3 regions of the Paenibacillus ottowii genome follow, and region 3 is predicted to be linked to each of the others. Evidence: riboswitches for the same ligand, from Rfam matches in the RefSeq annotation. Region 3 holds a riboswitch; each other region holds the start of a gene.

Evidence for each region. A riboswitch is a leader RNA that binds a small molecule or an ion and turns the genes downstream of it on or off. The one in region 3 is predicted to bind thiamine pyrophosphate.
Region 1: another riboswitch for thiamine pyrophosphate. It lies ahead of tenA (thiaminase II); the one in region 3 lies ahead of ACQQ6X_RS02165 (ABC transporter substrate-binding protein).
Region 2: another riboswitch for thiamine pyrophosphate. It lies ahead of ACQQ6X_RS24475 (thiamine phosphate synthase); the one in region 3 lies ahead of ACQQ6X_RS02165 (ABC transporter substrate-binding protein).

Annotation. Positions count from the first base shown of each region.
Region 1 is NZ_CP191577.1:4,157,869-4,161,146, reverse strand. It holds gene thiD (bifunctional hydroxymethylpyrimidine kinase/phosphomethylpyrimidine kinase) at 1-291, opposite strand, end outside; gene thiM (hydroxyethylthiazole kinase) at 288-1,133, opposite strand; gene tenA (thiaminase II) at 1,159-1,848, opposite strand; TPP riboswitch at 1,983-2,085, opposite strand; gene ACQQ6X_RS19295 (NAD-dependent malic enzyme) at 2,156-3,278, opposite strand, start outside.
Region 2 is NZ_CP191577.1:5,310,190-5,313,467, forward strand. It holds gene ACQQ6X_RS24460 (thiazole synthase) at 1-132, opposite strand, end outside; gene thiS (sulfur carrier protein ThiS) at 135-338, opposite strand; gene thiO (glycine oxidase ThiO) at 335-1,483, opposite strand; gene ACQQ6X_RS24475 (thiamine phosphate synthase) at 1,513-2,133, opposite strand; TPP riboswitch at 2,442-2,550, opposite strand; gene ACQQ6X_RS24480 (ABC-F family ATP-binding cassette domain-containing protein) at 2,636-3,278, opposite strand, start outside.
Region 3 is NZ_CP191577.1:482,107-485,384, reverse strand. It holds gene ACQQ6X_RS02175 (bifunctional 2',3'-cyclic-nucleotide 2'-phosphodiesterase/3'-nucleotidase) at 1-694, opposite strand, end outside; gene ACQQ6X_RS02170 (pyridoxamine 5'-phosphate oxidase family protein) at 913-1,347, opposite strand; TPP riboswitch at 1,614-1,723, shown strand; gene ACQQ6X_RS02165 (ABC transporter substrate-binding protein) at 1,918-2,961, shown strand; gene ACQQ6X_RS02160 (hypothetical protein) at 3,026-3,163, opposite strand.

The sequences.
Region 1 (3,278 bases), 1.9 Mb from region 3:
AATCTGCTCGGCTACAAGGCGGATGATGCCCGCATCAAACAGCATGCCAGTCTTCAAGGCATCGACCCCAAGATCTGATCCTACAGCTTCGATCTGCTGCGCTGTTGCTTCCTGTGGCAACGGATATACACCGTGAACTCCCAAGGTATTTTGTACCGTTATGGCCGTAATAGCTGACATGCCGTATACGCCAAGCTCCTGAAAGGTTTTAAGATCAGCTTGAATTCCGGCCCCGCCGCCGCTATCCGAACCGGCAATTGTCAGCGCTCTCGGTATGTGCACGTTTCTCATCGCGTACCACCTGTTGTGGTTGTGCCGGCTTCACGGATCGTGACATGACTCTGCAATGAACCAGTATGTAGTTTGGCAAGCTCGTCGAGAAAGGCAATCTGGAAGCTGCCTGGCCCCAGTTTTGCAGTATGCGCTGCGGCTCGGGAAGCAGCTGCACTGTAAAATGCCAAGCCCGCTGTACCTGCGAGTAGTAGATTGGGCTCAACAGCTGCAAACGCACCTAATACAGAGGTCAGTAGGCAGCCTGTGCCGGTTACCTTCGTAAGCAGCGCGTCTCCGCCGCTAATCAAGCGTACTTCGACTCCATCGGTGATAACGTCTTCTTTTCCAGTGATGGCAACCATGGTATGAAGTGTCTGCGCAGCCCGAACTGCCAGATCGACATTACCGCTGTCAGCACTGTCGCCTGCATCCACCCCTTTAATCTCTCGGGCTTCCCCGATAAGATGGGCGACTTCGGCAGCATTGCCTCGCACTAGGGAGATGTTAACCTCCTTTAGGATGCGCAGTGCTGACTTGGTTCTAAAACTGGTTGCTCCTGCACCGACTGGATCTAGCAGGACCGGAATACCATGAGCATTTGCCGATTGTCCGGCAATAATCATGGCATCCACCAGCTCGCGGTTCAGCGTACCGATATTTAGTATGAGGGCGCCCGCTATTTTTGCCATATCCGCTACTTCCTCAGGTGCATAAGCCATCACCGGGGAAGCCCCCAGGGCGTATAGACCATTGGCTGTAAAGTTGGTGACCACCACATTGGTTATATTATGAACAAGAGGCTTGCTGTTTTGTACCTTTGTCAGGAGCTCCGAATAACTCTGTTCCCACATACTCATCATGTTTCTCCTCTCTCATCTATGCTGATTATTCCAAGACCATAGCGTGCATCTGGACGGGCCATTGTTCCTGTGTATAAGCCATGTCCCAGAACATATATTCCAGCTGACAGCTTAGCATAAAATGCTCAATCATTCGCTCTCGCTCGGCAGTCGAGGCGACTTCGGCCCAAGCATCCACGCGCTCTCGATACTTGGAAGTTACATCTTCAATCTGGTTTCCATAAAAGGAAATCCATTCATAGAACGGATGAGACTCATCCGGCCTGACCTCATCCATTAGCCTGCGTCCAATCTCAAGGTATGTCCATGGACAAGGCAGCAGCACGGCCATGATTTCCCCAAGGCTACCCTCATGCGCGACGGTCAGCATGTGGCGGATATAATGATGAGCGGACGGAGCGAGTGGATATCCCTGCATCTCTTCGTAGGTGACACCTGCGACAGTACAAAAATTTTGATGCGGATGAACCTCGCTGTTAAGAATAAAAGAGATCTGTTCGTTAAATACAGCCATATCCTCCCGGCTCGTGCTTTTGGAGATCGCGATGCCGTAAATCCGCATATAGGCGTTCAAATATTCAAAATCTTGTTTTACATAGTGAATCAGCTGTTCTCTTGTTAAACTTCCCTCAGCAATACCTCTCACAAAGGGATGCTCATAAATGGCTTGAAAAATGCCATCCGCCTGCCGACGGAGCTCTTGCGAAAAACTCATTTTCCCCACCTCCAACAAAAATGGAGAACAAGAAGTCCCGTAAGATACAATTCCCGGAACAACGCCAAAAAGCCGCCCCGAAAACTGGAGCGGCTTCAACATAGGTTCAATGCGCAAAAACGCCTGAAACCTTATATACGAAGGCTCCACTTTCCTACGCTAGTACGAACTAGATCAGGTTCAAAGGGTCCAAGATTCATTCTTGTCTCAGCCATAATGGCTCCCCTAGTGGACTTTCCTATTCTTTTGACTAATACTGTACAATCGTTCCTATGTTATGTCAAACCGCTCTGGATTCCTGGTGAAATTAGTGAGGGTGATGGATTACATTTTCCACGGCTTTGACCTTTACATATTCCGGTTTCCACATCGCACTCCGAATGGCTTGTTCAATATCTGAAATGTGTGCCTGAGCTACCTGATCCTGAATTGCGGCCTTCGCTACCGCAACCGCAACTGCGTACGAAACATCACGCAATTTTCGGATATGGGGCAGCAGCGCACCACCCATTTCATTCGAATCTACGGCGTTGGCAACGGCATCAGCTGCTGCGGTAAACATGGAAGGGGTGATTCTTTTAGCTCTGACTACAATCGCGCCCAGACCCAGTCCTGGGAAAACAAAGGCATTGTTCGCCTGACCAATTTCAAATTTCGTACCGTTATAGGTGACAGGCTCAAAGGGACTTCCAGTAGCAATCAAGGCTTTGCCATCAGTCCACCGTATCAAATCCTCAGGTACCGCTTCAGCAAGGTTGGTAGGATTAGACATGGGCATAATGATCGGTCGTTCTACATGCTTTGCCATTTCCTTGATAATCTCTTCAGAAAAGGCACCAGCTACACCGGAAGTTCCAATCAAGATGGTGGGGTTAACCTGACGGATGACCTCCAGCAACGGTATTTTGCCGTCTTCCGATCGGGACCACGAGCTGACTTCTTCCTTTTTGCGCACATAGGGTTTCTGATAATCCAGTATATCGTTCATATCGTCCGTTAACAGTCCACGATAATCATAGGCCCAAAACGACTTAAATGAATCTTCCTCAGAAAGCCCTTCCTTGATCATAGCGCTCCGTATTTGGTCGGCGTTACCGATTCCAGCTGCCCCCGGGCCAAAGACAAGTATTTTTTGTTCACGCAGCGGGGTTTTGGTGACACCTACCGCTGAAATAATCGCAGCCAGGGTTACTGCTCCCGTGCCCTGGATGTCATCATTAAAGGTGAGAATATTTTGACCGTATTTCCCTATAATATGGCGTGCATTCACGCTGCCTACATCCTCCCAATGCAAAAGCGCCTTCGGGAATTGTGTTAATGCTTTGCTGATAAAGGTATCAATAAATTGATTATAGGCTTCTCCGCGCACTCGTTTGTGGCGGTTTCCGATATACAGCGGATCATTTAGCAGCTTTTCATTATTCGTGCCG
Region 2 (3,278 bases), 710 kb from region 3:
TCTGCGTACGGCGAACGTTAATATTTCCGTCTCAGCAGCCTCTACAGCTTGGGATTGGATGTCCAGATCCGAGAATTTCCCTGTTCCCAGTAACAGCCTAGAGGTAAAAGATGCTTTTCCAATGGTTAACATGATCAACCGCCTCCTACAAAATGTACAATTTCCAAGCAATCTCCATCCTTAAGTACCGTTTCATGATGATCTTCACGGGTCAATATATGCCGATTCAGCTCCACCACTACGGTTTTCACCTTTAGATCAAGTTCATGCAGCAACTGATCCACACGAGTGATCCGATTAGAAACGGTCATGCTCTGTCCGTTAATGGTCAGCTTCATAAACTTTCCTCCTTGAGAAGTTCAGAAGAAAATTTGCTTATTCCAAGTTCAGCCACATCAGCCCCTTTAAGCATAGCGGCCATCGCTCGCCCAGTCGCATCACTAAGCAGGACACCGTTGCGATAATGCCCGACTGCAGCATAGGCGCCCTCCACTCCAGGAACAGGGCCAATAAAAGGCCGCTCCGCTGCTGCCTGCGGACGCAAGCCCGCCCAAGCACGTATAAAAGAAGCTTCGTGTACACGCGGTAACCAAAACGATGCACGTTCCAACAGTCCCTTTAATCCACCCGCGGTCACCTCTTTGTCATATTGATGTGGAAGACTCGTGGCGCCAATCCAAAGCTCGTTATTCTGTTTAGGTACGAGGTAAACATCATCGGCATAAATAGTATAATCCAACGGATGATCTTTCAAAGATACAGCTACCGCTTCGCCCTTAACCGGATAAAGTGGATAATCAAATCCAATCTGCTCTAACAATTTTAAGCTGTCCAAACCTGCAGCAATCACGACCTGATCGCAGGAAAAGAAACCAATGTCCGTTCGCGCACCGCAAACTCGACCGTCCTGTATAACCAGTTCCTCAGCTTGAGTTCCAGACCATATTGTTGCCCCCAGCACCGCAGCTGCCCCTGCATAAGCACGGCAAAGCTGGACAGGGGCCACTTGTGTCTCCTTCGAACGATAGATAGCCCCAATTACTTGATCTGCCAAGCCCGGAATCCGTCGCGCCAGTTCCTTGGCATCCCACCAAACGGGACAATCATCCTCTCGCATCTTAGCAGCATTCCAGCGTTTTTGGCCCTCTGCTTCCGAACGAAAAGGAGTCACAAAGCCTTCTGTACGAAATTGCACTGAAATACCCGATAAACGCTCCAAATCACTGACAAGTTCAGGGAATGCATCCCGACTTGCACGGGCAAATCGTGCCAGTTCAAGGTCTGTGAACTCTTCACTTTCCGCTGCCAGCATTCCCACCGCTGCTCCTGATGCTCCCTCACCGGGGATCCATCGTTCCAGCATAATTGTACTTCGTCCCTCCTTGGCCACATGATAAGCAATGGAACTGCCGATCACTCCTCCACCTATGACCAAACATTCAGCGTGTGCTATCGCTTTGGTCTCTGTATGTGTCTCTGACATTTATCCCCTGTCTCCTATCTGGTGAGTATTCAACTTTCTTTAGTCCGTTTTCTAGCTTCAGATTCGAGAATTACAAGATCCACCATTCGCCTATATTCCATCGCTGCTGCAATGGGGGACTCAGCTTCCCAAATACCAGACATCACGGCAATTCCGCTTGCTCCGGCATGATAAAGCTCTGGAACATGGTGCGGTTGTATGCCGCCGAGCGCAATCACCGGAATGTCCGACAATCCGCATATGCGTTCTAGCTGTGCTATCCCCCGTGGTACAAGTCCGGCCTTGCAAGAGGTCTCATATACATGACCATACAGTACATAGTCCGCTCCTGCCTGCTCGGCAGCCTGTACCTCCTCCAATGAATGAACAGATACTCCACAGCGTGTGCCCTCTAGCAGTAGACTTTTTGCATCTACTACAGATAACCCATTAGCCGGTAGCTGGACAGCTCCTGCCAAGGTAAGTAAAGCTACGTCCACACGATCATTTACTACAATTTTCTGCAAAGGAACTTTCTGCTCCAGCATGCTACGAGTCAAAGAAAGCAAAGCAGACGCGCCTTTCTGTTTTGAACGTACGTGTACATAGTGAATGTAAGGATAAATAGCGGCAGCCACTTGAGGGACATCTACACAGGACACACTTTCCATCGTGATTACGTGTAATTCGATTTCAATTTCACCTCACTTGAGCTAAAAAATATAATCGTATTAGCTGAACTTATATTGTTGCAGCTCCATATAGGTAATATCATACAGAGCTAGCCACATGTGCCAGCAATAATGAAAGGAGACCATATGTAAATTCGTCTACGGAAGATCGAACTAATGAAAAGAACGAAACACAAAAAACCACTTCCCTAAGGAAGTGGTTAGACGAACGTTCAAAATCAAACGGACTAATATATCCGTAAACGTATATCGTTCCCCGCACGAACAAAAGTAAAGAGCGTCTCTTGTTTGTACGGTGCTCACTTCCCTACGCTGGCATAACCCAGATCAGGTACAAAGGGTCCGAAATCCATTTATTCCGTCTCAGCCGCATGGGCGGCTCCCCTAGTGTGACTATTTTATTGTATCAGCTAAGGATAGCTTAGCATATTTTCCTAATTCTGCAAACCCTATATTGTGTGAAATATGCCAGAACTGGATTTTAGTTTACTTTACTAGACCACTCTTCCACATTCCACGTTTTGGTTACCCAATCTTCGTAAAAGTCCGGTTCGTGGGATACAAGCAATACGGTCCCTTTGTATTCCTTCAATGCGCGTTTCAATTCATCCTTTGCTTTGACGTCCAAGTGGTTGGTAGGCTCATCAAACAGTACCCAGTTGCTCTCACGCATTAATAGTTTACAAAGACGGACTTTAGCCTGCTCTCCACCACTAAGCGCAGATAGAGGCCGTGTGATATGCTCATTCTTCAAACCGCAGCGTGCCAAATGCGCTCGTACTTCATGCTGATTCAAATGTGGGAATTCATTCCACACATCGTCAATCGGCGTAATTTTTCCAGCCTTTACTTCCTGCTCAAAATAAGCAGGCTGCAAGAAATCACCTTGATAGGTTTTTCCGCTGATTGGCGGAATTTTTCCCAAAATGGTTTTGAGCAACGTAGACTTCCCGACCCCATTGCAGCCGACAATTGCAATCTTTTCGCCACGTTCGATCGTCATGGACATTTTAGGCAGAAGGGCATGTGTATAACCAATTTCAAAATCAATACCCTCAAAAACCGTTTTCCCACTCGCACGGGCTTCTTTGAATTGAAAGGTTGGCTTTGCAGCTTCTTCAGGC
Region 3 (3,278 bases):
TAAACTTTTTGGCTGTTTCCACAATATCCTTCGTAACAACCTTATCCTTCAAATTAGCTTCATCCCACTGCATAATTTGAGGTGTTACCAGACCGATTACACCCACTTTGAGTGTATGCTGTTCACCTTTCTCATCCGTTACTGTTTTATCAAGAATCTGATAAGGGGTAAAATAGTTTTTAGTAGCTTGGCCCTCTTTATCAACATAGACGTTCGCATTTACGTAAGGAAAGTCAGCTCCCTTGAGCGATTTGTCCAGGAAGTCGAGACCGTAGTTGAATTCGTGGTTTCCGACAGTGGCAGCATCATAGCCCATCAGGTTCATCATCTTATAAACCGGATGGACACCGCCTTCTTTCTCAAAGGTTTTGTTACGAGCCATATAATCGTCTAATGGGTTGCCCTGAAGCAAATCGCCGTTATCGAACAGCATACTGTTTCTTGTTTCACTACGTGCCTTCTGGATCAAACTAGCTGTACTAACCAAGCCATATTCGTTGGTTTCTTTGTCTGAATAGTAGTCATAATTCATCAGTGCCCCATGAATATCCGTGGTTTCCATGATCCGCAGATTCACCGTACCGCTATCGCGAGAATCGCTAGCTGCCCAGGATGGAGCGGCCGAAAACACCAACAGGCTACAAGCTACAACTGCTGCTGTAAACCCTTTAAACCATTTTTTACGAAATAACAAAATATACCCCTCCTTATTAAGGTGTATGCCTCATATACATACTTTTGCACATATATGTAAGCTTTGAACCCACCATTCCTATTTTAATCCAATGTAGGACAAAAGAGTAGTCATTTGCTTAAATATTTATGAAAAAATAATTAGTTTTCGAATAAAATAAAAGCCAGTAAATCTCCTGAAAAGATTGGAAATTTGCTGGCTTGTTCTTTATATCATTTCTATTTTGTCCACACCTGGCGCTCCATTTGTTGACCCAAGTATTCAATACGAGTCGGATTCACGTCTAAAATGACATAATCAGGATCATCAGGTCCAGAAAACCACTCTTTCAGAGAATCATTCCATACTTGTTTACGTAACCCCTCATCAGCTGTAACCTGGACGGTAGCCTCCACTTCCAAAACTTCCTTTGTACCCCTCACTTCATACCCTAGCAGCAGATAAGCATTCGGATTGTCCTTTAGCTCATCCACTTTATGTGTTTTACGATCCGTTGCTAGATGAATGTTCATTCCATCGTTAAAAAGGGCCATATAGCGTACTTTCGGTTTTCCGCCCTCTACCGTACCTAACGAGCAAAATTTGTTGTTATCCAAAGCCTTCACAATGGCTTGTTCCAGCTGACTGCGATCCAATGTCTCCGTTTTACCCACAGCACAACAACTCCTTTTTACGAATTAGAATTCTATACGGCTATGCCATCTGGCACCAGCTCTTCTGAACATACTGTGCGGCTGTTCTGAAAATAACATGGCCGGATCAGAATAATGATTCATGTTCATTTTCTGATCAAGCTCACAGTAAAAGTGTACCCTGTCGTTCGGCAAATGAACCGTAAGCCCTCCCTCAAGGCTGGACAGACCCGCGATCAAGGCATATAATCGTCGTAGTAAACCCGAATAAACAAACCCATTAAACCATACAATGCCAGGGGTGCTGGAATCGGCCGGCTGAGAGTGTGTCCCAAGACACTGACCCTTACAACCTGATCTGGGTAATGCCAGCGTAGGAATGCTTGAGCAAGATGTGCCTTTTTAAATACAGGACATCCCTTACTTTGGTATATACAAGCGCAAGCGTCCCGGAACTCGGGACGCTTTTTTTGTTGAAGATGAGGTTGTTGGAAAGATTGCATTCCGGCAGATGTTATTTTTGTGAAAATGGGGAACTTAAGCTGTCTGATTGGACGGATAACGGGTAATTAAAAGGAGAGAACACAACGAATGAAGCGCATGAACATGTTAAGCCTGGGTCTGATCACTCTGTGGCTCATGGCTCTGACTCTGACCGCTTGCGGCGGCAATTCCCCTGCATCTCAACAGGCGGCTCCTGCTGCCGGCACTTCAACGTCTACCCCGGCAAAGGGGCTTAAAGATGTTAAAATCGTGCTCGATTGGACACCCAATACGAATCACACGGGGCTCTATGTCGCCAAGGACAAGGGATTTTACGAAAAAGCGGGCTTGAATGTCCAAATTGTTCAACCAGGTTCAGGCGGAGCTGATCAGATGGTTGCTTCGAATGCCGCACCTTTTGGGATCAGTTATCAGGAAGGCGTTACTCAGGCTCGCATCCAAGGCGTGCCGCTCGTGTCCATCGCTGCGGTGATTCAACATAATACCTCTGGCTTCGCAGCCCCGATAGACCGCGGAATTAAAAGCCCGAAAGATTTCGAGGGTAAAAGCTACGGCGGCTGGGGTTCACCTGTAGAAGAAGCGGTCATGAAATCCATCATGGATTCAGACCAAGGTGATGTGAGCAAAGTGAAGATCGTCAACATGGGCAATGCAGACTATTTTACAGCTGTGAAGCGGGATATTGACTTTGCTTGGATTTTCTACGCATGGACCGGAATTGAGGCCAAGCTTCGAGGTGAGCCATTGGATATGCTGTATGTAAAAGATTATTCCAAAAGCCTCGATTACTATACACCTGTAATTGTGAGCAATGAGCAGACGATAAAAAATGATCCTGACCTGGTCAAAGCGTTCATGAACGCTACTGCACAAGGCTATGAATACACTATCGCTCATCCGGAAGAAGCGGCAGATATCTTAAGTAAAGCTGTGCCGGAGCTGGACAAAAAACTGGTACTCGCTAGTCAAAAATGGCTAAGCCCGCGTTATCAGGACGATGCCACGCAATGGGGCGTACAAAAAGCAGAGGTATGGAAAAACTACTCGGACTGGATGTATGAACGCAAGCTGCTCAGCAAACCTTTGGAAGTCGATAAAGCTTTCACAAACAACTTCTTGCCCAAGCGTTGATCATTTGTAGAAACGCTAAATTACCAACTAAAAAGACTGAACTAAAGAAGTGAACAAAGCGCCACTACGCGGACGGATGGTGCTTACCATCGCCACCGCCCCCGGATTTCCCAAATAAAGCCTCAACAGGATAGAAATCCGGGGACAAAAGCGACCGCTTCGCTTGTACAGCACCATTCCGCCCACTTCGTTTTCGTTCCACTTGGTTTATTCTTTAGTCTCATAGTATCTAAGCGCAAAAGCAGGTGCGCTTATGTGTAAAAATGCCATCCAATCTATCAAAAAACTAAAGTGCTTTTAAGGCGGTTGGCAGCGGA